Regions from separate parts of the Pseudarthrobacter sp. 10T415 genome, predicted to be linked through region 3. Evidence: riboswitches for the same ligand, from Rfam matches in the RefSeq annotation. Region 3 holds a riboswitch; each other region holds the start of a gene.
What was found. Region 3 has a riboswitch for S-adenosylmethionine ahead of AC1DBN_RS07875 (DUF1737 domain-containing protein). Riboswitches for the same ligand answer to the same signal wherever they lie in the genome.
Positions count from the first base shown of each region.

Region 1: another riboswitch for S-adenosylmethionine. It lies ahead of AC1DBN_RS13725 (LLM class flavin-dependent oxidoreductase); the one in region 3 lies ahead of AC1DBN_RS07875 (DUF1737 domain-containing protein).
Region 2: another riboswitch for S-adenosylmethionine. It lies ahead of AC1DBN_RS14765 (bifunctional o-acetylhomoserine/o-acetylserine sulfhydrylase); the one in region 3 lies ahead of AC1DBN_RS07875 (DUF1737 domain-containing protein).

Region 1 is NZ_JBFTHJ010000010.1:29,064-36,951, reverse strand. Features, by position in the region: gene AC1DBN_RS13740 (MFS transporter) at 1-1,201, shown strand, start outside; gene AC1DBN_RS13735 (rhodanese-like domain-containing protein) at 1,295-1,672, opposite strand; gene AC1DBN_RS13730 (LLM class flavin-dependent oxidoreductase) at 1,713-2,981, opposite strand; SAM riboswitch class IV at 3,197-3,305, shown strand; gene AC1DBN_RS13725 (LLM class flavin-dependent oxidoreductase) at 3,341-4,435, shown strand; gene AC1DBN_RS13720 (NtaA/DmoA family FMN-dependent monooxygenase) at 4,447-5,859, shown strand; gene AC1DBN_RS13715 (ABC transporter substrate-binding protein) at 5,856-7,517, shown strand; gene AC1DBN_RS13710 (ABC transporter permease) at 7,514-7,888, shown strand, end outside.
Region 2 is NZ_JBFTHJ010000011.1:88,675-96,562, reverse strand. Features, by position in the region: gene AC1DBN_RS14790 (NAD(P)/FAD-dependent oxidoreductase) at 1-362, shown strand, start outside; gene AC1DBN_RS14785 (amidohydrolase family protein) at 374-1,585, shown strand; gene AC1DBN_RS14780 (DeoR/GlpR family DNA-binding transcription regulator) at 1,691-2,482, shown strand; gene AC1DBN_RS14775 (CPBP family intramembrane glutamic endopeptidase) at 2,533-3,315, shown strand; gene AC1DBN_RS14770 (VOC family protein) at 3,468-4,106, opposite strand; SAM riboswitch class IV at 4,269-4,384, shown strand; gene AC1DBN_RS14765 (bifunctional o-acetylhomoserine/o-acetylserine sulfhydrylase) at 4,428-5,750, shown strand; SAM riboswitch class IV at 5,899-6,013, shown strand; gene metX (homoserine O-acetyltransferase MetX) at 6,026-7,141, shown strand; gene AC1DBN_RS14755 (hypothetical protein) at 7,281-7,888, opposite strand, start outside.
Region 3 is NZ_JBFTHJ010000004.1:75,006-82,893, reverse strand. Features, by position in the region: gene AC1DBN_RS07890 (hypothetical protein) at 249-503, shown strand; gene AC1DBN_RS07885 (GNAT family N-acetyltransferase) at 634-1,227, shown strand; gene opgC (OpgC domain-containing protein) at 1,264-3,744, opposite strand; SAM riboswitch class IV at 3,984-4,098, shown strand; gene AC1DBN_RS07875 (DUF1737 domain-containing protein) at 4,112-4,390, shown strand; gene AC1DBN_RS07870 (rhodanese-like domain-containing protein) at 4,387-4,797, shown strand; gene AC1DBN_RS07865 (O-succinylhomoserine sulfhydrylase) at 4,798-6,006, shown strand; gene AC1DBN_RS07860 (glutamate--cysteine ligase 2) at 6,107-7,327, opposite strand; gene AC1DBN_RS07855 (UDP-N-acetylglucosamine 1-carboxyvinyltransferase) at 7,394-7,888, opposite strand, start outside.

The DNA.
Region 1 (7,888 bases), on a different contig from region 3:
CGGTGGCACGGCAGCCGTCTGCGGCCCCGTGGTGGGCGGCATCATTCTGTCCGCCGGCGATCCCGCCCTGAGCTGGCGGCTGTTGTTCCTGGTCAACGTCCCGCTCGTGCTGGTCCTGGTGCCGCTGGCCCTGGTCTATCTTCCGCGGGCGACGCCGCAGCCCGGCCAAGCCAGGTCAGGAAGCACAGGCAGCCACGGCACGGACGCCGCCCGCTCAGACAGCCCCAGCCGCGTCCACGGCTCAAGCGAGGCTGGACCGCGCCGCTCCGCCGTGGATGTCCCCGGGGCAGTGCTCCTGGGTGCTGTGGTGGTGGCATCGCTGGTGCCCACCATTTACGGTCCGGGCCCGGTGGCAGTCCTGTGGGCAGCGCTGGGTGCCGTTGCAGTACTTGCCTTCGCGGGATGGGAGTTTTTCTATCACCGGCGCGGCCGCACGCCGCTGCTCAGCCCGGCCCTGGTGAGGTCGCCCGGGTATCTCCTGGGCACGGTGGTGGCACTGTGCCAGTTCGGCGTCGGAGCGGCCATGGCGGCCGTGACCTCCCTGTACTTCCTGACCGGAACGGGCCTGCCGCCGCTGGCAGCTGCTGCGATCCTGGCACCGCAGGCCGCCGGAATGCTGCTGGCCTCCAGCCTCAGCTGGAGGTTCGTTGCGCGGTACGGCAGGACGGGAATCGTGGCCGCCATCGCCGCGGGGCTGGCCTGCCTCCCGGCAAAGGACTGGGCGGTCCAGGGGTTCGACGCCGGTGCTGCCGCAGCCATCGTCGCCGGGGTGGGGCTCTTGCAGGGCGTGGCCACAGGACTGGTGGTGGCGCCCAACCAAACGCTCACGCTGGCCCATGCCCCGCAAGGGGCGGCCGGCGTGGCTGCGGGGTTCTACCAACTCAGCCAGCGCTTCTCCGCCGCACTCTGCTCCGCCGCGGCCGCTGGCATGTTCCTAGGCGAGGGTGCCTCCGGTGGCAATGCCCGGGAGGCCTTCCACCAGGGAATCCTGCTGTGTTGCGCCTTGCTGGCCGCCGCACTGCTGGCCGGAGGGGCGGACGCCGGGCGGATCGCTGTGGCGGCACGCAAGGCGAGGGCCGCCGTCGCACGCTCCGGAAAGGAAAGTACGACGACGGCCCGCGCCGCAGTGCCCGGCGCACCGCTGCCTGCCACGTCGGTGTCCCGCGGCTCAGTTCCCGTCGACTCAGTTCCTATCGACTGAGTTTCTAGTGACTAGGTTCTTTGGCGGGTGGCGCCTGTCGGTGCCGGGATCGGTGCCGGGCCAGGTTCCCCGGCCCAGGGAATCGGCGGACGCCTAGCTAGCGGTGTCGACGGGCCCGGTGGTCGGTACACCGGCGTCGCGCAGGGCGGGGAAACCGCCGTCAACGTGCACCGCGTTGGCGTAACCGAGCAGCTCAAGTTTCCGTGCAACCGGGCCGGAGCCGTTCACGGAGCCGCAGAACACCACGATCTTCTGGTCCGTGCCCTCAACCTGCGCCAGGCGTTTGTCCGAACCGGGGCCGAAATCCTCCTCCACGCGCCCGCGGTCCACCACCAGTGCTCCCGGGACTGCCCCGGTGCTGTTGCGTCCGGCGTCGCTGCGGACGTCAACCAGCAATGCACCGCCGGCAATCAGTTGGGCGGCTTCTGCGGCCGTGACGAGCTGCGTGTCTGTTTCGGTTTCAGTGGTCATGACTTTTCCTTCTCGTGTGTGGATGGTGATGGGACAAACTTCAGGCCAGGCCCCACTCGGCAGCCAGCAGTTCGTAGGAGCGCACGCGGTGCCGGTGGTTGTGGGCGATGGTGGTGATCAACAGTTCCTGGGCGCCCGTGGCGTGCTGCAGGTCGCGTAATTGGTCCGCCACCTGCGCCGCGCCGCCCACGAACCGCGTTTCCACCCGGTCCCGGATGAGGTCCGGAGCCCCGGTTTCGGGTGCGGCTGCCTGCGCATCCAGGCGGCCGCCGTCACTGGGTGCGGGGTAGGGGATGGCGCCGTGGCCGGTGCGGATGCTGTGCACCCAGGCGGCATAACCGGCACCAAGGGTGCGGGCGGTCTGCCCGTCATCGGCCACCAGGACGTCCGCGGAGACGGTGACGTATGGCTCCGCCAGCGCGGCCGACGGCTTGAAATGGGCCCGGTACTCGGCCACCGAATCCAGCACGGTGGCGGGGGAGACGTGGTAGTTCGCCCCGAACGGCAGGCCGAGCTTCCCGGCCAGGCGGGCGCTGGGACCGGCCGTTGAACCATGGATCCAGAACTGGGGCGTGGTGCCCCGCGCCGGAGTGACAGTGATTTCCTCGCCGTGCCGGGTCCGGAAGCCGCCGGTGAAGAACCCGATCACGTCCTGGACGTCGCTTTCGAAGTTGTCCGCGTCGCCGGGTTCGCGGCCCAGGAGTTCGGCCTGGAGGCGGAACTTCCGCGGGAGGACGGAATTGAAGAGCCGCCGGGCCGCCGGGACCAGGAGCCCGTCCACCACCCGGGCTCCCTCGTCCGGTTGCGCCGGAGCGCCCGCGCCGGCTGAGCCCGCATGAAGCGCGGTGCCGTCCGCACCAGCACCAGCACCGCCCGCACCCGCGCCGGAGCCGTAAACGGCGGAGGCGGGCTCCGCCGTCGTCCGTCCTGCACCCGTCGAATCCGCGGCCGGCATGCTGGGCTGCCCTGACCGTCCGAACCCCAAATCCAACCGTTCCGGGTACACGGCCGCGAGCGTGCCGATGTTCTCCGCCACCTGCAGCGGCCGGTAGTTACCCAGGATGGTGGCGGCCGTGCCCACGCGGATGGTCCGGGTAGCCGCGGCAACCAGGGCGGAGAGCACGTGCGGGGCGGAACCGGCGACGCCGGGGTTCAGGTGGTGCTCGGCCAGCCAGAAGCGGTGGTAGCCAAGGCCCTCGGCCGCTACAGCAAGGTCAATGCTGTTGCGCAGCGCGTTACCGGCCGACTGCCCGGCAGGGACTGGACTGAGATCGAGTACTGACAGGGGGACAGCGGAAGCGGTAGGCATGGCATGACCCTACGAGCCTGCCCACCCGGTCCCAAGCGGCCCTGTCACCGGGCTAAACCCGGGGAAACAGGCCGTCACGGAGCCCGCTTCCGGGTGTGGGCCGAAGAGCCCAGATGACGCCAAAAACCGCTGTTTGACGCGGGATTTCCTGCGTTGACGCCGCGCGACAACCGCGTTTGTCAACGCATTGGACCGGCTCCTACATTCAAGCCATAGGTCAAGAGTCAGCACGCCAAGGACCGGCTGGTGCTGCGGCAACCCTCAGGCATTTTGTGGCGGGGTGCTCCGGAAACAGACCTGGCCGCCCCGCGGCAAGTGAATGTCGTCCCGGCCGCCCTGCGGCCCTGAAGAAGGAAACCATGGCTTCAACACCTGTACCTGAACTGCGCTCCAAAATAGTGGCGCTCGAGCTCGATGGCGACGGCGCCCACCCGGCTGCGTGGCGCCGCGCCGCCCACCTTCCCGGCGCCCTGCTGGGCGGCGGCCGGATACGGGAAACCGTGCAGGCCGCGGACATCGCAGGCTTCCACCTGGCCACCTTCCGCGATTCCCGCGTACTGGATGCCGGCAGCACCGGCATCGCGGGCCGGATCGACGCCGTGCAGCGCGCGGCCTTCGCGGCTCCGCTGACCCGCTCCCTCGGCCTGGTTCCCGAAGCGGGAACGCTGTTTACCGAGCCGTTCCATGTGGCCACGCAGTTGGCCAGCCTGGACTACTCCTCCCACGGCCGGGCCGGCTGGCTGGTCAGCGCCGCCAACGAACCCGCCGAGGCACAGTCCGTGGGCCGCGAGGCACTCGCCGAAGCCGATGTCCTGGCCGAGGCAGCGGACGTGGTGGAGGCCGGCCGCCGGCTCTGGGATTCCTGGGAGGACGGCGCTGTCATCCGGGACGCAGCCACCGGCCGTTACCTGGACCGGGATAAGCTCCACTACGCCGACTTTGACGGTGACAGATTCTCCGTGAAGGGCCCGTCCATCATTCCCCGCCCGCTGCAGGGCCAGCTGGTGGTCTTCGCACCGGCGGACCTGATCCCCGCCGTCGAAGCGGATGTGGCGCTCGCCGCCGCCGGTTCCGTTGACGGACTGGCGGCCGCGGCGACTGCGGCAGCAGCGGCCGGAACCCCGCGCACCCTGGTGGAGCTCGACGTCGTCCTCGACTCCCGTGGCCAGGCCGCGGCGGAGCGCCTCGCGGAGCTTGATGCGTACGAACCCTGGCAGGGCGGCGCCAGGTACGTCGGCAGTGCGGCAGGGCTCGTCGAGCTGCTGGTCGAGCTGTTCCGGGCAGCCGACGGCGTCCGGCTCCACCCCGCCGTCCTGGACGTTGACCTGCCCGAACTGGCCGCCCAGGTGCTGCCGGAACTGCGCCGTGCCGGTGTGGCCGCACCGCGCACCGGAACCACCCTCCGCGAAACCTTCGGCCTTCCCCGCCCCGCCAACCGCTACGCCGCGGCCTGAAAGAGAGCATCATGAGCACCCACCACCGCCCCGCCGGCAACGGCCAGATCCAGTTCGGCGTCTTCTTCCAGGGCGTCAACCACACCACCGTCTGGAAGACTCCGGAGAGCGGGTCCCAAACGGACTTCGAATCCTTCCGCCGGGTGGCCCAGACGGCGGAGCGCGGCCTCTTCTCCGCGTTCTTCCTCGGCGAGGGACTGCGCCTGCGCGAGCACCTGGGCCGCATCCACGACCTCGACGTCGCCGGCCGCCCCGATGCCCAGACAGCCCTCGCGGCCCTGGCCGCCGTCACCACCAACATCGGCCTGGTGGCCACCCAGAACACCACCTACAACGATCCCGCAGACCTGGCGCACCGCCTGGCCAGCCTGGACCTGCTCTCCGGCGGGCGGGCGGCCTGGAACATCGTCACCACGGACAACGCCTGGACCGGTGCCAACTTCCGGCGCGGCGGGTTCCTCAAGCACGAGGACCGCTACATCCGGGCCGAGGCCTTCGTCCAGACAGCCAAAGCGATCTGGGATTCCTGGGCCGACGGCGCAATCGCCGGGTCCCGGGATGCCGGGCGCTGGCTAGAAGAAGGCAGCATCACACCCGTCCGGCGCACGGACGCAAGTTTCGACGTCGACATCACCGGCCGCCTGCCGCGCTCCTCACAGCACCATCCGGTGCTCTTCCAGGCCGGCGACTCGGCGGACGGGCGGGACTTCGCCGTCCGGAACGCCGACGTGATCTTCTCCCGGCACGCCGAGCTCGAGGACGCCAAAAGGTTCCGCGAGGACATCGTGGCGCGCACCCTCAAGGCTGGCCGACCCGCCGACGACGTGAAGATCTTCCCCGGCCAGGAGTTCATCCTTGGCGCCACCGAGGCCGAGGCGGAGGAGAAGCACCAATGGGTCCGCGAACAGCAGGTGGGCCCCGAGACGTCCATCGCGTATCTGGAACAGTTCTGGGGCCGGACCCTCACCGATTACGACCCCGACGGTCCGCTTCCCGAAACGGACCCCGTCGTGGACGTCACCAACCCCACCCGCGGCAACGCCTTCCACGGCGCAAGCGCCAAGGAACTCGCGGCCCAGTGGCGCGCGGAGGCCAAGGACAAGGGCCAGTCCATCCGCCAGTTCGTCGCCGCACGCTCCCGGCTCAACGGCCGCGGCCTGGTGGGTTCCTACGATGGCATCGCCGACAAGCTCGCCGAATACGCCCACGCCGGCGCCGTTGACGGCTTCAACATCACCCCCTGGATCGTTCCCGGCGGGCTGGACGAGATTGTCAACGAACTCGTCCCGCGCCTGCAAGACCGCGGCGTTTACCGCACCGAATACGAAGGCACCAACCTCCGCGAAAACCTGGGCCTCCGCGCCCCGCTGACCCGCCGCGCCTCCCTGGACGGCGGCCTGACCGAAAGCGAAAACGTCGCATGACCCGCTCCAACCAGCCCCGCCCGAACCAGCCCCGCACCCTGCCCGCCGGTCCCTTCCGCCGGCCCGCCGCCGTCGTCGGCCTCCTTGGAACCGCAGCCCTGCTGCTCTCGGCCTGCGGAGGCGGGGCCGACGCCGGCACGCAGCAAACCGCCGACGCCACCCCGGTGTCCGGCGGGAACCTGAACTTTGCCCTGTCCGTGGACCGCGGCTGCATCGATCCGCAGCAGGTGGGCAACAACGATGCGATCGCGATCGCCCGGCAGACCGTGGCGTCGCTGACCTCGCAGGACCCGACATCCGGCGAAATCGTGCCCTGGCTGGCGGAGAAGTTCGAATCCAACGGCGATGCCACCAGCTTCACGTTCACTCTCCGCACCGGCGCCACCTTTGCGGACGGCACGGCCATTGACGCCGCATCCGTGAAGACCAACTTCGAAGCGATCAAGGCACTGGGGGCCAAGGCGAGCCTGGGCTCCACCTACCTCAGTGACGTCAGTGCCATCACCGTCAAGGACCCGCAGACCGTTGTGGTGGACTTCAGCAAGCCGAACGCCCAGTTCCTGCAGGCAACATCCACCTTCACGCTGGGACTGCTTTCGCCGTCGTCAGCGTCCCTGTCCGAGGCGGACCGCTGCGCCGGGAAGTTCTCCGGGTCCGGCCCGTTCAACGTCAAGAGCTACACCGTGGACAAGGAAGCGGTGCTGGAGCGCCGCGCCGGCTACAGCTGGCCGGCCGCCACCAACACCAACACGGGCGAGGCTTACCTGGACACGGTCACCTTCAAGATCATTCCCGAGGCCGGCAACCGCACCGGCAGCCTGCAGTCCGGCCAGATCGACGCGACGGCGGCCATCTCCGCGGCGGACATCACCCTCTTCAACGGCAACGGTTTCTGGAACGAAACCAGGGCCAACCCCGGCGTCGTCTACAACCTGTACCCGAACGAGTCCACGCCCAAGCTCAAGGAAACAGCTGTCCGCCAGGCGATCTCCAAGGCCATCAACCGTGAGGAGATCACCTCCACTCTCCTGACCGAAAAGGACCAGCCCGCCAAGGGCGTGCTGTCCCACACCACGCCGTACTTCAAGGACTTCAGCGGGCTGCTGGCCCATGATCCCGACGGCGCGAAGCAGCTTCTGGAGGACGCCGGCTGGAAGGCCGGGGCGGACGGAGTCCGGGAAAAGAACGGCGAGAAGCTCGCCTTCAAGGTCACCTACTGGCAGTCGCCCAAGGAAGTCCTGGAACTGGTCCAGCAGCAGCTCAAAGCCGTGGGCGTGGACCTTCAGCTGAAGTTCACCACCATCGCCGACGTCACCGCCGCGCAGGCCGGCAAAGACTACGACTTCTCCTACGGCAACCTGACCCGCAGCGACCCGGACGTGCTGCGCACCGTCTTCGCTTCCACCACCGCCCGGGGCGGCAGCAACCTGCGCGAGAAACTTCCCGTGGACGACACCCTGGGCGAGCAGGCCGCAGCACTGGACAAGGACGCCCGCCAGAAACTGGTGGACCAGGGACAGGAAACCCTGATCACGGACGCCCACTCGATCCCGCTCTACGAACTGTCCACCACCATCTCCGCCAACGAAAAGGTCCACGGCCTGGCGTTCGAAGCCTCCAGCCGCCTGGACTTCTACGACGCCTGGCTGTCCCAGTGATCCGCTACGTCGGCCGGCGGCTGCTGCAGGGGGCGTTCGTCCTCTGGGCCGCGTACACCGTGTCCTTCCTGATCCTCTACCTCCTCCCGGGGGACGCCGTGAGCATCATGGCCAGCGGGGACGAACAGAACTCGGTGGACCCGGCGCTGGTGGCCAAGCTGCGCAGCGAGTACGGGCTGGACCGGCCGCTGCACGAGCAGTACGTGATAGCGCTGTTCAAGGCCCTGCAGCTGGACTTCGGCGTGTCCATCAAGAACGGTGTGGCCGCCACGCAGGCAGTGGGGGAGGTCCTGCCGGAAACCATCAAGCTTGCGGCGGCCGGGTTTGCGCTGGCCGTACTGCTGGGCAGTGCGCTGGCCATCGCGGCCTCG
Region 2 (7,888 bases), on a different contig from region 3:
CCCCGTCGGAACACGTGCCCAGCGGGCCTGAGGATGCCCGGCCCCGGCCAGGGGACGTGGAGCGGCTGGTGGGCCGGCTGAATGCGGTGACCACGCTGGGTATCTCCGGCATCCGCAAGGCCTGGACGGGGCTGCGTACCGAGGCGGCCGACGGTGTTCCCGTAGCAGGATTCGACGCCGAGGCGCCCGGCTTCTACTGGCTGGCAGGGCAGGGCGGTTACGGCTTCCAGACGTCGGCCGCCATTGCTGAACTGGCCGCGAAGCAGATCCTGGGCAGCACAACGGGCAACCCGGCAGGCCCGGGTCCGGAATCCCGGACAGCGCAGGCGCTCGCAGCCACACGCTGGTCCATCCGGCGCTGAAGAATATAGGCATGAGCATCCTGATCACCAACATCGCCGAGCTGATGACCCAGGACCTGGAGCACCGGGTCCTGAAGGATGCCGCGGTGGTGGTCGAGGGCGAACGCATCTCCTGGATTGGGCCGGCGGCCAGTGCACCCGCTGCTGACGACGCCGTCGATGCGGGGCGGCGCGCCCTGCTGCCCGGCTGGGTGGACTCCCACACGCACCTGTTGTTCGCGGGGGACCGGACGGCGGAGTTCGAGGCACGGATGGCCGGGGAATCGTATTCGGCCGGCGGGATCGCGGTGACCGTCGGCGCCACCCGGGCCACCTCCGATTTCGATCTCACGCGGCTTGCCCTGGGCAGGGTGGCCGAGGCCGTCTCGCAGGGCACCACCTACCTGGAGACCAAGACCGGCTACGGCCTTGACGTGGAGCAGGAGGCGCGCAGCGCCCGGATTGCCTCCACCGCCGCGGACCAGGCCACGTACCTGGGTGCCCACCTGGTTCCCGCCGGCCAGGACGCTGACGCGTATACAGACCTGGTGTGCGGGCCGATGCTCTCGGCGGTCCGGCCGTATGTGCAGTGGGCGGACGTGTTCTGCGAGAAAGGCGCCTTCACCGAGGACCAGTCCCGCCGCGTCCTGCAGGCCTGCAGGGATGCCGGGCTGGGGCTGCGGGTGCACGGCAACCAGCTGGGCGAGGGCCCGGGCGTTCGGCTGGCCGTTGAAATGGGTGCCGCCAGCGTGGACCACGTCAACTACCTCGCGGGCGCCGACATCGACGCCCTGGCCGGAACCTGGACCGGCTGGGACCCGGCCACCGGGTCTGGGACGCGCGGGACTGTGGCCACCTGCCTGCCGGCGTGCGACCTGTCCACCCGTCAACCGCTGGCCCCGGCCCGTGCCCTGATGGATGCCGGCATCCAGGTGGCCCTCGCCTCCAACTGCAATCCGGGCACCTCCTACACCAGTTCCATGGCCTACTGCGTGGCCACGGCCGTGCTGCAGATGCGGCTCAGCGTGCACGAGGCTGTGCGCGCCGCCACCTATGGCGGCGCGCTGGCGCTGCACAAGGATCGCGGCACCGATGCCGACGGCCAACGCGCCGTCGGTTCCATCGCCGTCGGACACCGTGCCGACCTGCACCTGCTGAACGCCCCCTCCGCGACCCATCTCGCTTACCGCCCGGGCATGCCGTTGACGTACGCTGTGTGGCGGGCCGGTGTCCGGCAACGTTAAACAGCGGAAGCATCCACCGCATTTTGACGTTAGATGATTATTTAGGGTCTGTTATGATCATGAAACGTCATCCGGAGCGGTGGCCGTTGTACCGAGAGGCCCCGCATGACCCGCACTGACCGCCTGACCGCCATCCTCGACTTGCTTGCCAGGACCGGCCAGGTGGAAGTGGATGAGATCGTCAACACCCTCGGGGTTTCGCCCGCCACTGCACGCCGCGACCTGGACAGCCTTGCCAAGCGGCGGCTGCTGACCCGCACCCGCGGCGGCGCCACCACCGGCGCCCTCGCCTACGACCTGCCCGGCCGCTACAACCGGGACGACCATGCCGAGGCGAAGGAGCAGATTGCCCGGGCCGCGTCTGCCCTGATCCGACCCGGCGCCGTCATCGGCCTGTGCGGCGGCACCACCAGCACGGCACTGGCCCAGATCCTGGCCACCCGCGAAGACCTGAACGCTCCGTCCAACCAGTCAACGCTGACCGTTGTCACCAACGCCATCAACATCGCCGGGCAACTGGCGGTACGGCCCAATATCAAGGTGATGGTGACAGGCGGCATCCTCAACCCTCGGTCCTACGAGCTGGTGGGCCCGTACACGGACATCATCATGCAGAAGGTGGTCCTGGACATCGCCTTCATCGGCGTGAACGGCATCGACCCCGAGGTGGGCCCCACCAACACGGGGGAGGGGGAAGCCTCGGTGAACGCGCTCCTGGCCAGCCGCGCCCGGGTGTCCTATGTCATTGCCGATTCCTCCAAGGTGGGGGTGCGTGCTTTCGCCACCATGGACGGCTATGACTTCACCCGCCTGATCACGGACGCCGGCATCTCGCCGCGGGACAAGGCCGCCTTCGAGGCCAAGGGCACCGAGGTCATCGTCGCCCCCGTGCCCTGACACGGCGGGGCCATCAGCCGCGGTCCAGAAACTGCGGGCAAGATGGGTACATGCTGGTTCCCTCCCGCCGCCGCCTGGCGTTCGAAGTCTGGATTGTCCTGGGCCTGTCCCTCGGCCAGTCCGCCGTGTACTCGGTAGTGCAGCTCCTGGACAAGATGACCCGGGCACCGCTGGCCGAGGGAACCTCGACGCTCAACCGGTCCCAGAGCACCCGCGAATACTTTGACCTGACCTATCAGCTCCTGGATATCTTCTTCGCCCTCGTCCCGGTCCTGCTGGTGCTGTACTTCCTGGCGGGCTCCAGGCAGGCGGCCTCCGGGGACCTTGGAGCGGGGTCCGGATCAGCCTTCACGAAACTGGGCTTCACCTTCGCCCGTCCGGGCAAGGACCTGCTCCAGGGGGTGGGCCTGGCCGCACTCATCGGCATCCCGTCGCTGGGACTCTACGCTGCCGGACGTGCCCTTGGAATCACCACCGCCATCATCCCCAGCGCCCTGGACGCCTACTGGTGGACCGTGCCGGTGCTGATCCTCTCCGCTATCCGGCACGGGATCGTGGAGGAAGTGATCGTGGTGGGCTACCTGATGGACCGCTTCGGCAAGTTCGGGTGGAGCGTGCCGCTGTCGATTGCCGTCAGTTCGGTGCTGCGCGGCAGCTACCACCTGTACCAGGGCTTCGGTCCCTTCATCGGGAACGTGGTAATGGGCATTGTCTTCGCCTGGATCTACACCCGGACCAAACGCGTCATGCCGCTGGTCATCGCGCACGCGCTGCTGGACATCGTGGCGTTCGTGGGCTTCAGCCTGTTCGGCAAGGCCGTCGGCCTGGGGTAGGCAGGTCTCGCCGGGGGAGTGGATTCGCCGGGAAACGGATTCGGCCGCTATCAGCAGGTGACGCCGTTGTCACAAGCTGATAGCGGCCGAAGCTGGTGCGGACAGGCGTCCGCGTCTGTGGTCCGGTGTGCAACCGGACCACAGGTGGAGGGTCAGAGGGTGACGGCTCCATTGGCGGTTTCGAACGTGACGGACAGGATGCCGGGGGTGCCGTGCGGGGCCACCCATTCGACAGCCACGTCCTCCAGCGGCTTCTCCACCGGCTCGCCCAGCCATTCGGTGACCCGCGAAGCGGAGCCGGCGATGGTCAGGCAGCTCATCTTGAGGCTGCTGTCATAGGCGTTGGACGGGTGCAGCGACGGGTCGCCTTGCCACTTGAGCATGTACGGGACCTGGGGGTCGGCGATGAGTCCCAGGATGCCGATCTGCTTCCACACCAGTTCCCGGCCGTCCGGGAACTTGCGGTTGCCGTTGACGGCCGCGCGGCCCAGGCGCTCCTCGAACGGGGCGAGGTCGTCCACTTCGACGCACCAGCCCATCCAGCCGCCGCCCGCCGCGGAACGGGCCCGTACGGCCTGTCCAAAGGGAGCCTTGTCCGAGGCGGGGTGGTCAAGGACCTCCACCACTTCGAGGTACTTGTGGCCCGCGAGCGGGATGATCATATTCCGGGTTCCGAACCGGGGATGTACCCCGCCTTTCACTGCCTCAACGCCGAGGGCAGATGCAATTCGTTCGGTAGTGGCCGCGAGGCCATCGTGTTCACAGGCGTAAGAGACGTGATCCATGCGCATGCCAACATCTTGGCACTTTGTGATCGGGCTCTCAGCTTAGGGTTGCCTTACTCGAAATTTCCATTTTCTTGGGGATCAGTTTTCCGCCCTGCCGGCAGCCGCGGAGACCATGTTCGTCACAATCCTGTCCGCCGCCGCCAAGGTGTTCCTACACTGGGCGCAGGTCATGAGTGCCAGCGCCAAGCCCCGGCTCGCTGGCCGGCAACCCTCCATCCGCGGTGGGGTGCCCCGGGTGAGGACCTGGTTGTCCGGCAACGGCCGGGCGGCAAGCGCGGCCCGCGGTGCTCACAGCATGCCGGGCCCATGTCAAAGGAGCCTTGAATGTCCAACGGTTGGTCCTTCGAAACCCGCCAGATCCACGCCGGCCAGGAGCCCGATGGCGCCACCGGCGCCCGGGCCCTGCCCATCTACCAGACCACCTCGTTTGTGTTCCCCAGCGCCGAAAGCGCGGCCAACCGGTTCGCCCTGGCGGAACTGGCCCCCATCTACACCCGCATCGGCAACCCCACCCAGGAGGCCGTGGAGCAGCGCATCGCCAGCCTCGAAGGGGGACTCGGCGCCCTGCTGCTCAGCTCCGGCCAGGCCGCGGAGACCTTCGCCATCCTGAACATCGCAGAGGCGGGCGACCACATCGTGGCCAGCCCCAGCCTGTACGGCGGAACCTACAACCTGTTCGCCCACACGCTGAAGAAGTTCGGCATCACCGTGACGTTCGTGGCTGACCCGGACAACCTGGACCAGTGGCGGGACGCCGTGCAGCCCAACACCAAGCTGTTCTTCGGCGAGGTGGTCTCCAACCCGCGCCAGGACGTCCTGGACATCGAAGGCATCTCCGGGGTGGCGCACCAGGCCGGCGTGCCCCTCATCGTGGACAACACCCTCTCCACGCCGTACCTGATCCGTCCCCTGGAATGGGGCGCCGACATCGTGGTCCACTCGGCCACCAAGTACCTCGGCGGGCACGGAGCGGCGATCGCCGGCGTCATCGTCGACTCAGGCAAGTTCGATTTCAGCAAGGACCCGGAACGGTTCCCGGGCTTCAACACCCCGGACCCCACCTACAACGGCCTGGTCTACGGCAGGGACCTCGGGGAAAACGGCCTCCTCGGCGCAAACCTGTCCTACATCCTCAAGGCGCGCGTCCAGCTCCTGCGGGACCTCGGCTCGGCCGTCTCGCCGTTCAACGCCTTCCTGATCGCCCAGGGCCTGGAGACGCTGAGCCTGCGCGTGGAACGCCACGTGGCCAACGCCACCGAGGTGGCCCGCTGGCTGGAACGCCGGGACGACGTCGAATCCGTCGCCTACGCAGGCCTGCCGTCCAGCCCCTGGTACGAGCGCGGCCGCAAGTACGGGCCCAAGGGGACGGGCGCCGTCGTCGCCTTCAACCTTGCCGGGGGAGCCGAAGCGGGGCAGCGGTTCGTCGACGCCCTGGAACTGCACTCGCACGTCGCCAACATCGGCGACGTCCGGTCCCTGGTGATCCACCCTGCCTCCACCACCCACAGCCAGCTGACGCCGGAACAGCAGGCGGTAGCGGGCGTGACCCCCGGCCTGGTGCGGCTGTCGGTGGGCATCGAGCACATCGATGACATCCTGGCAGACCTTGAGGCGGGCTTCCGGGCCGCCAAGGGCGCGGCCGGCTAAGCCAAAGACGTACGACGGCGGGAGGCCGGCCAGGCGGCCGGCCTCCCTTTCCGCCGGTCAGCCGTCCGGGAAAGGCAGCGCGGACCGCCAAGTCACAACCAGTCACATGCTTGGCCATCAGCGGGGGGTGTTTCGTACACTCGAACCAGGTCATGAGTGCCAGTGACAGCCCCGGCTTGCTGGCCGGCAACCCTCCTTCCGCGGCGGGGTGCCCCGGGTGAAGACCTGGCCTGCCGGTAAACGACGGCGGGCAAGCGCGTAGAAGAGGTCTTGCCATGACGGTTACCGTCGCCCGTACAACCGCACCCGAACACGGAATTGTCCGCTATGCCTCCATCGGTGGCCTGCAGCTCGAGGGCGGTGGATTCCTGCCGGACGTCACCCTGGCGTACGAAACGTGGGGGACCCTGAACGCCGATGGCAGCAACGCCATCCTGGTGGAGCACGCCCTGACCGGCAGCACGCATGTGACCCGCGGGGACACCGACGAGGAAGGCTGGTGGGAACACCTGGCCGGGCCCGGCGCCCCCGTGGACACTGACCGCTTCTTCGTGGTCTCCATCAACATTGTGGGCGGCTGCTACGGCTCCACCGGGCCGTCCTCGCCCGGCCCCGACGGCAAGCCCTGGGGTTCCAGGTTCCCCCTGGTGACGCTCCGGGACAGCACGGAAGCTGAAGCCCGCCTGGCGGACCAGCTGGGCATCAGGAGCTGGTACGCGGTGCTGGGCGGCTCCATGGGCGGCGCCCGGGCCCTGGAATGGGCCGTCACGTTCCCCGAACGGGTGCAGCGCTGTGCCGTCATCTCGGTGGGAGCCGCCAGCACGGCCGAACAGATAGCGTTCGCCCAGGCGCAGACCCTGGCCATCCGCCAGGACCCGAACTTCAACCACGGCGACTACTACGACGGTCCCTGCCCCGAGGACGGCCTGGCGCTCGCCCGCCGCATTGCCCACATCACCTACCGGTCGGCCGCCGAGCTGGAGTACCGCTTCGGCCGTGAAGCCCAGGCTTCGGAGTCGCCGCTGCAGGGCGGGGTCCTTGCCGGCAGGGGCCGGTACCAGGTGGAGAGCTATCTGGACCACCAGGGCAGCAAGCTCGTCCGGCGCTTCGACGCGAACAGCTACATCGCCCTCACCGAGGCGCTCATGAGCCACGACGTTTGCCGCGGCCGGGGAAGCCTGGCCGATACCCTCGCCCGGACCACCGCCCGGTTCTTCGTGGCGGCCGTGGAATCGGACCGGCTCTACTTCCCGTCCCAGTCACACGAGCTGGCCCGGGCCCTGCCTGGCGACGTCGAGGTCCACCTCATCCAGGCGCCCATCGGCCACGATGGCTTCCTTACCGAAATCGGCCAGCTGGGCGCCCAGCTCCGGGCGGAGTTCCTGGCCTAGCAGCGCGGCCCGCACATAAAACAGAGGCTTGTCCGCGGATCCGAACCCTCACGGGCAGGTGGCGCGAACAAGCCTCTGATTGATGATCCCGGGGACGTGATGGCGCCCGGAGGCCCTTAGAGGCTTTCTGCGGCGCAGGCTAGCCGTTCATGATTTCGCTGCGGCGGGCCATGTAGTCCTCCATGGACATTTCGCCGTTGCTGTACTTCTGGTCCAGTTCCGCGAGTTTCCGGGCCCGGAATCCCTGCGGGGCCGACGGCGGCGGGGGACTGGCGGGTGCTGCCCGCTGTTCCGGCGCGGGGTACCCGGGCTGCTGCTGGCCGGGCTGCTGCTGGCCGGGCTGCTGCTGGCCGGGCTGGGGCTGGTTGTAGGGAGGCTGGTTGAACTGCTGCTCCCCGTACGGCGGCTGACCGAAGGGCTGCCCGCCCTGGCCGGGGACCGGCGGCTGGCCGTACTGGTAGGGCCCGGGCTGGGGGACGTTCGGTGCCTGCTGGCCGATCTGCCGGAACCCGCCCGAGTAGTAGTCCTGCTGGGTGTAGCCATCGCGCGGCTGCCTGCTCTGCGGCCCGGCGGAACCGGGGAACTGGCCGCCCGGGTTCTGGCTGCCGGGATATTGGCCGGCACCGGGGAACTGCTCGGGGTACCGGCCGGGAAAGCTCTGGTCGTGGTTCCGCTTGGCCACCGATTTCCGGTACATGCGCATGGCCATCGGGATCACGAACGACAGGATGATGATCCAGAAAAACA
Region 3 (7,888 bases):
ATCCTTGGATCTGGAACGCCCGGACCCGGCGGCTGCCGCACCTGGTGTCGGCCGCCTTCAGCGGCCATGGGCATTGCTTCTGTTGTAGTCTACGGGTAAAGTCTACATTGTAGATAAGGCAGTTACTCCGCCTGAGAGTCCCCAATTTTCCAAGGGGTCAAGTCACACTCCATCGCCCCGTGCAGGGCGTGGAGGTTCGCCGCTATAGCCGAATGGCGACACCATGCACTTAGCGAAGGGATGCCGCCATGGCTAATTCGCAGTTCGATCTGTTCCTCCAGGAAGCCACCTACCTCGACGACTCCACAGAACATGGCCTCAACCGTGACCGCCTGTTCGGGCTCTACACCAGCTGGTGCTTCATCAACCAGCACTCCCCGGGCGCGGAACCACAGTTCTGGTCAGCCATGAAGCACCGGATCAACCCGCGGCACAACCGCCTGCGGATGAAGGGACCTGCTGCAGCCGACTACATCGTCGCCAGCTACCCCGGACTCGTATAAAACCGAAACCAATGCTGTGGCACCACGTGTGCCACAGCATTTTTCATTTGATGCCGCGGCAACAGCATCCGCCGGGACGGCCGATGCGCCGGGCTGCAGGCAGTGGCGGACTACACGGCACAATCGAAGGATGAACAATCCACTCCCCGCACCCGTCGCCGAGCCGGAAGAACTGCTCCACGGCGTGGGTATCCGGCTGCTCCACGGCAATGACTGGCACGCCCTGGCAGAGGCGTACCGCCGGAACCGGCTGCACCTGGCGCCGTGGGAACCCCGCCGGCCCGAGGCGTTCTATACGGCCCGGCGTCAGCGGGAGCTGATCCGGACCAAGCGTGAACAGCTGGTGCTGGGCACGGAGGTTCCCTGGGTTCTCATCGAGGGCTTCGGTAACTCATCAGCGGCCCAGCGCATCGTCGGAACTATCACCCTCACCGGGATTGTCCGGGGACCGTTCCTCAGTGCCAACCTTGGCTACTGGGTGGACCACGGCCTCCTGGGACGGGGCGTCGGCACGGCTGCTGTCCGGTTCGCGGCCGGGTACGCGCAGGGCGAGCTTGGCCTCCACCGCATCCAGGCCGCTACCCTGCTGCACAACGCGGCGTCGCGGCGAATCCTGGGCCGGGCAGGGTTCCGTGAGATCGGGGTTGCCCCGGAGTACCTGAAAATCGCCGGAACATGGCAGGACCACCTGCTGCACCAGCTCATCCTGCCGCACGGACAGTAACCCGGGCCGCCAGCCCAGGCTCCCCGAACGCCGCAGCTAGGTAGGAATGATCTTGAAAAGGAACTTCGTCCGGACCATCGCCCACAGGAGCCCCAGGACCACGGCGTAGGCCGCCGTGTTGAGCAGCACATTCTCCTGCTGCAGGGCGGGGATGTTGGCCACCACAGCGATCAGCACCACGTGCATGATGAACACGTAGAGGGTGGCGCGCCCCAGGGGGATCAGGAACCAGCCCAACACCCGCTCGATGGGTTTCCAGTACGCAGTCAGCAGCGCGTAGGCAGCCACTACCAGGATCAGCACGTTGAGCAGCCTCCCCGGCGCCAGGTAGGTGCGGGCGAAGAGTGCGTCGTACATGACCCGGTACGCCGTGTCCGGAATAAGGGCGAGGCGGACGTCGAAGCCGTTGGCCAGGTAGGGGTTGCCCCAGGACAGGAACGCGAACAGCAGTGCGACGGCGGTGCATGCCACTACCAGCCAGGTCCTGGCAGACAGCCACGCCACAATGGTCCGCCGGTGGTAGCCGGCCACGAGGCCGATGACGAACAGCACCTGCCAGACAAGCAGAGGGAACGAATCCTCGAACTGCGACGGCAAGAGCCGGAAGCGTGTGATGGAGCCGACGGCGTAGAGCCCAAGCGTTGCGGCCAGCACCCAGACGGCCTTCCCACGGCTGAGCGCGGCGAGGACCACCGGGCTGACCAGCAGCAGCACCACGTACAGGCCCATGACGTTGAACTGCCAGGGGCCGAACTGCAGCAGGAGGACGGCGGGCAGCACCTGCGGCGGCACCGGGAACTGGAAGAGGGATTCCATCCCCGCATAGAGGTCGTAGGTACGGCCGGCCCCCTGGTGCCCGGCCCCTCCGGTCCCCTGGTCCACGAAGGTGGTGAGGGCCTCGGTCCGGAAAATGGGAAGCAAGGACATCAGGAAGACGCCAACCAGGACCACCAGCGCCGTCAGGTACAGCTTGCCGGCGCGGCGGGATGTCAGGTCCAGCACGGTGCCAAAATCCTCGCGGACGCGGGGCCCGTAGACCATGCCCACCACCAGCCCGGAGAACAACACGAACAGTTCGGCGCCGCTGACGAAGCCCACTGCCTCCTGGGTCAGCAGCTGGAACAGCGATGTCATGCCCAGGTGGTTGACCACCACGAAGACAATGGCCATGCCGCGGAGCAGGTCCACCCGGGAATCCCGTTTGGAGGGGTCGCCGTAGCCCCAGGCCGTGGCAGCGTTAACCCTGCGGGGAATCTGCCACAGTGCCACCAACAGGAGGATCAGCGCCGCTCCCACAGTCCAGGCCGCGGCGCCCGTCAGTGTGTTGGCCCGTTCATAGCTGCCGCCGGCGCCAACCTCCGTGACGGGTCCGGTCACCATTGACGAATCCTTCAGCCGGGCGTGGGCAGCCGCGGCTACGGTGGAGTTGCCGGTCAGCAACCAGCTGATGCTCGCTACACCCGTGTCCCGGGTACTGGTCCTTTCGTCCCACACCACCATGGCGGTCTTCGGGAAGTTGGTGGACGTGGCGGCCCCCACCACCTGGTCGAACCAGCCGGCCTTGACGTCCACCTCGGAGGCGCCGCCGGCTGCGGGGCTGTAGAAGGCAGCGGTCTGCAGCATGAACGGCTTGCTGCGGCCGGCTGAATAGTCCCTGTAGAAGTTTTCCCCGCCGGAGGCGGTGAGCATCTCCTGGAGCTCGCCTGCCCGCGGCACCGTGTTCACCGCCGCCCCGCCGGCCGTATCGTCGTGGAAAGCGGTCAGGCCCACCCAGTCCACGGCGTCATCGCCGGGATAGTAGGGTTCGTAGGCGCTGTCCGCCCCGTCCCACGTTCCGTCATCGTTGGTGTCCAGCAAAGCGAAGCCCTCACTGCCGGGAGCGGGCGCATTCCGGCTCCGGGCGAAGGGATAATCCTTGCCAAGGTACGGCTCCCACACCATCAGCGGGCCGCCGCCGGACGTCTTGAAGGCGGCGGACACCGCACGGAAGGCGTTGCGGTACGCACCGGGCTGCTGGCCCCATTCCACCCAGCTGGCATTCATGTCCGGGGCAAAACGGATCAGCACCTGCCCGGTGAAACCCGATGTCAGCCGCCGCACTTCCCCGGCAAAGGACGCTGCGGCAGCGTCATCAATCTGGTCGAGCGGCACAGTGGGCTTCACAGTGAACATCGCATGCGAACCCTGGAGTGACGCCTGCTCCAGGAAGCCCCGGAGGTTGTTCTGCTCCGAGGGGCGGTACGGCAGGGCGAGGTCGTGGCCGTAGGCGGCGGGAGATGCTCCAAGCCGTTCGGCGAAACCGGCAGCGGAATCTTCACCCCACTCCAGCACCGCGCCCAGCAGGGGTTTTCCCTCGTCCGGGTTAAGGTCGGCGGCGCTGGCGGCGCCTGCGGGCAGCACCACGGCACACGCTGCCAGAAGCACAACGGCAAGGAATGTCCACACCCTCGACGCGCCCGCGCGGAACGATTGGACCGAAGGTTTGGTGCGTCGTCGCGCGGATGTACGCATGCTCATGGAACCCCCCGGTGCCGAAGACCTGATGGGGCAGCGGCCCCACCTGTACTTTATCGGTCGAAGCCCGCCGGGAATGCATGCAGGAAGCAGCGAAAAACCCGCCCACCTGCGGCAATGCCGCCGTCGGGCGCTGCCCGGAAAGCGCCCGGCACGCCTGTGACCCTGTGTTTCCGGTTCAGTTACGGAAGATGACGACGGCGGCGGTGCGGCTCCCGGCGGCAGGTGTTACGTTTTTGGGGAGTAATGAGTACCGGCGCCAAGCCCTGACTGGCCGGTCGGCAACCCTCCTTCCACGGCGGGGTGCCTCAGGTGAATACTCGGCATATCGACCGATTCGAGCTGCAAGCGTGAGAGAAGGAGATCCGTCATGTCTGACGCACCTGTCCCTGAAGAGAAATTGTCCTACCGCCTGATCAGCGGCCCGGACGACCGCGCCTTTTGCGAGCGGATCTCGGCTGCCCTGGCGGAAGGGTACGTGCTGCACGGCAGCCCGGCAGTGACCTTCAACGGCAGCAGCGTCATCGTGGCCCAGGCCGTGGTGCTCCCGGCAGCCATCGCCTCCGCGGACGCCGCCGTCGCCACCGCTGTGGACCACCTGGAATCCGCCACTGAAGAACCCGAATTCGACGGCGAGGGCCACGCATGAGCTACGCAGGAGACCTGACACCCCAGGAGGCCTGGGCCAAACTGGAGCAGGGCGCCATCCTGGTGGATGTCCGCACTGAGGGCGAATGGGCGCACATTGGCATCCCGGACACCAAGGCCACGGACAACGATCCCCTGTTCATCCAGTGGACGTTTCCGGGCGGCATTCCCAACCCGGAATTCATAACCGACCTTGAGCAGCAGGGCCCGGAGAACCGCGGCACCGAGCTGCTGTTCCTGTGCCGCTCCGGGCAGCGCTCCATTGCGGCGGCTACGGCGGCAACCCGGGCGGGCTTCATCTCCTACAACGTCCTGGAAGGCTTCGAAGGCGAACCGGACCGTTACGGCGAACGCACCGTCAACGGCTGGAAGAACCGCGGCCTGCCCACCAACCTCGGAAAGAACTAAGTGACCTTCAACGAAGATGCCGCCGGCTGGAGCCCTGACACCCAGGCCGTCCGCGGGGGGCTGGACCGCACCAACTTCCAGGAAACGTCCGAGGCGATTTTCCTCAACTCCGGGTTCGTGTACGAGTCCGCCGCCGCTGCCGAACGCGCCTTCACCGGCGAAGACGAACGCTTCGTCTACTCCCGCTACGGCAACCCCTCGGTGGCCACGTTCCAGGAACGCCTCCGCCTGCTGGAGGGCACCGAGGCATGCTTTGCGACGGCGTCCGGCATGTCCGCCGTCTTCACGGCCCTCGGCGCGCTGCTGGCTGCCGGGGACCGGGTGGTGGCTGCCCGCTCGCTGTTCGGCTCCTGCTTCGTGATCCTCAACGAAATCCTGCCGCGGTGGGGCGTGGAGACCGTCTTCGTCGACGGCCCTGACCTGGACCAGTGGCGGTCCGCCCTGTCCGAGCCCACCACCGCTGTCTTCTTCGAGTCTCCTTCCAATCCCATGCAGGAAATCGTGGACATCGCGGCGGTCAGCGAACTTGCGCACGCGGCGGGTGCCACGGTGGTGGTGGACAACGTCTTCGCCACTCCGCTGCTGCAGCGCTGCGGCCAGCTGGGGGCGGACGTGATTGTGTACTCCGGCACCAAGCACATCGATGGCCAGGGCCGGGTGCTGGGCGGGGCCATCCTGGGTACCAAGGAATTCATTGACGGTCCCGTGAAGCAACTGATGCGCCATACCGGGCCCGCCCTGTCCGCGTTCAACGCCTGGGTGCTCACCAAGGGCCTGGAGACCATGGGACTGCGCGTCAGCCACTCCTCGGCCACGGCGCTGCGGCTCGCGGAATGGTTGGAGCAGCAGCCCGCCGTCAGCTGGGTGAAGTACCCGCTCCTGAAGTCCCACCCGCAGTACGGGCTCGCGGCCAAGCAGATGAAGGCCGGCGGCACGGTACTCACCCTTGAACTGGCACCGTCGGGCGGCCGCTCCGGCAAGGAGGCCGCCTTCGCACTTTTGGACGCGCTGCGGGTCATCGACATCTCCAACAACCTGGGCGATTCCAAGTCCCTCATCACGCACCCGGCCACCACCACGCACCGGGCCATGGGTCCGGAGGGCAGGGCTGCGATTGGCCTGACCGACGGGGTTGTGCGCCTGTCCGTGGGGCTCGAGGACGCCGAGGACCTCATCGGCGACCTGGAACAGGCCCTCAAGCAGATCTAGCCTGTTTCCGCGGCGGCGACGCGGGTCCGGACCCGGACGGCGACGCCGGTGGTGTGCCCAGCCTTGATGCCAGTGGGGGCAGGCTCCCCGGCAGAGCGGGTCAGGACTGCCGGACCCGCAGCAACTCGGGCGCCGTATCCGCCTCCGAAACCTTGAGGGTATCCCGCATGGTCACGTTGACAGCGTGCTTCACCACCGCACCGAAGCCGAAGTCCCCGGGCTGGCCTGCCAGGGCCTTTTCCCGCACCTGGCGCTGCTCAGCCGAGCCCGTGCCGCGGGCGATGATGTCCTCCACGCCTTGCCGGGCCAGTGTCAGCTCACCCTGCTCGTCCAGCACCGGGGCGAGGTAATCCACCAGCGACCGGACCACATCGGCGGCGCGTGCCGGACGGAAGTTGCCAAAGTCCAGCAGCTCGCCCGTGAGCCCGGAGTTGCTGGCCTGCCATGATGCCATCCGCAGCAGGACCGTGGGGACCGGAGCCGGGTCCACGCCGTCACGCCACTCCCTGCTGGCCGACTCCACCAGCGCCCGCACCAGGCAGGCGATCAGTGCGGCGTCGTCGGCGCGCAGGCAGACGTCCGCTACCCGGACCTCAACCGTGGGGTGGTTCCGCGAGAGCCGCGCGTCAAAATACAACATGCCTTCGTCGAGCATCACGCCGCTGTCCAGGAGCCGCGTCACCACCCTGCGGTACGCAGGGTAGGTACCGTAGACGGCCGCTGGTCCGGACGTCGGCCAACGGTTCCAAGCCTGGGTCCGGTAGCTTTCGAAGCCGGTGGGCAGCCCGTTCCAGAAAGGCGAGTTCGCACTGAGCGCCGTCAATACCGCGAGCTTGTCCCTGATCCGGTCCAGCACCGCCACGCCCTCATCCGGTGACTCGATGTAGGTGTGGACGTGGAAGCCGCAGGTCAGCTGTTCCTGGGCGGTGAGCCCGAAACGCTCCAGCATCCGGGCGTACCGGGGGTCAGGGGTGGTGTGGCTGGTGGATCCCAGCGGTGAGGTTGCGAGCGCCGCAACCCTGGCATGGTTCTTCTGCGCCGCCTGGTCCGCGAGGGACCGGCCGGCACGGATCTGGTCCAGCAGCGTTCCGTAGTCCAGGCACGGGCGGGTCTGCGTCTCAATCTGCTCAAGTTTCAGCTCGGCACTCAGGCCCATGCCGTCGTCGTCCGCTTTGTCCTTTGCGGCCGGTGCCTGCGGAAGCTGCGGCAAATCATCTGCCGCCACGTGCCGCCCGGACAGGAGCGCGTCAGCAAGGGCGAGCGGTTCGCCGGACTCCGGATCAACAATCAGAAGCTCTTCCTCAACGCCGAAGGTACGCATAGTCACATTCTGCGGCAGGGACGGGACATTTGAAGTGCCCCGCCCCATCATGACGAAGAGTGAATGTCAGCCCTGGAAGTACTCAATCCTGGCGCCGATGGTGTTGAGCCGCTCTGCCAGGTCCTCGTACCCGCGCTCGATCACGTAGATGTTGCGGAGCTCGGACACGCCGCGTGCCGCCAGCATGGCCAGCAGCAGGCAGGCGGCCGGGCGCAGCGCCGGCGGGCAGCCCACTTCGGCAGCGCGCCATTTGGTGGGGCCGTTGATGTAGATCCGGTGGGGATCGAGGAGCTGGACCTGAGCGCCGAGCCGGTTCAGCTCCGTCAGGTAGATGGCGCGGTTCTCGTACACCCAGTCGTGGATCATCGTCTGGCCGGTGGCGTTGGCGGCGATGACGGCGAAAAACGGCAGGTTGTCGATGTTGAGGCCAGGGAACGGCATGGGGTGGATCTTGTCCTCCGGCGCCTTCAGCTCCGAGGGCTTGGTGGTCACGTCCACCAGCCGGGTCCGGCCGTTCCGTGCCACGTATTCGCCGGAGATTTCCAGCTGCTGGCCCATCTG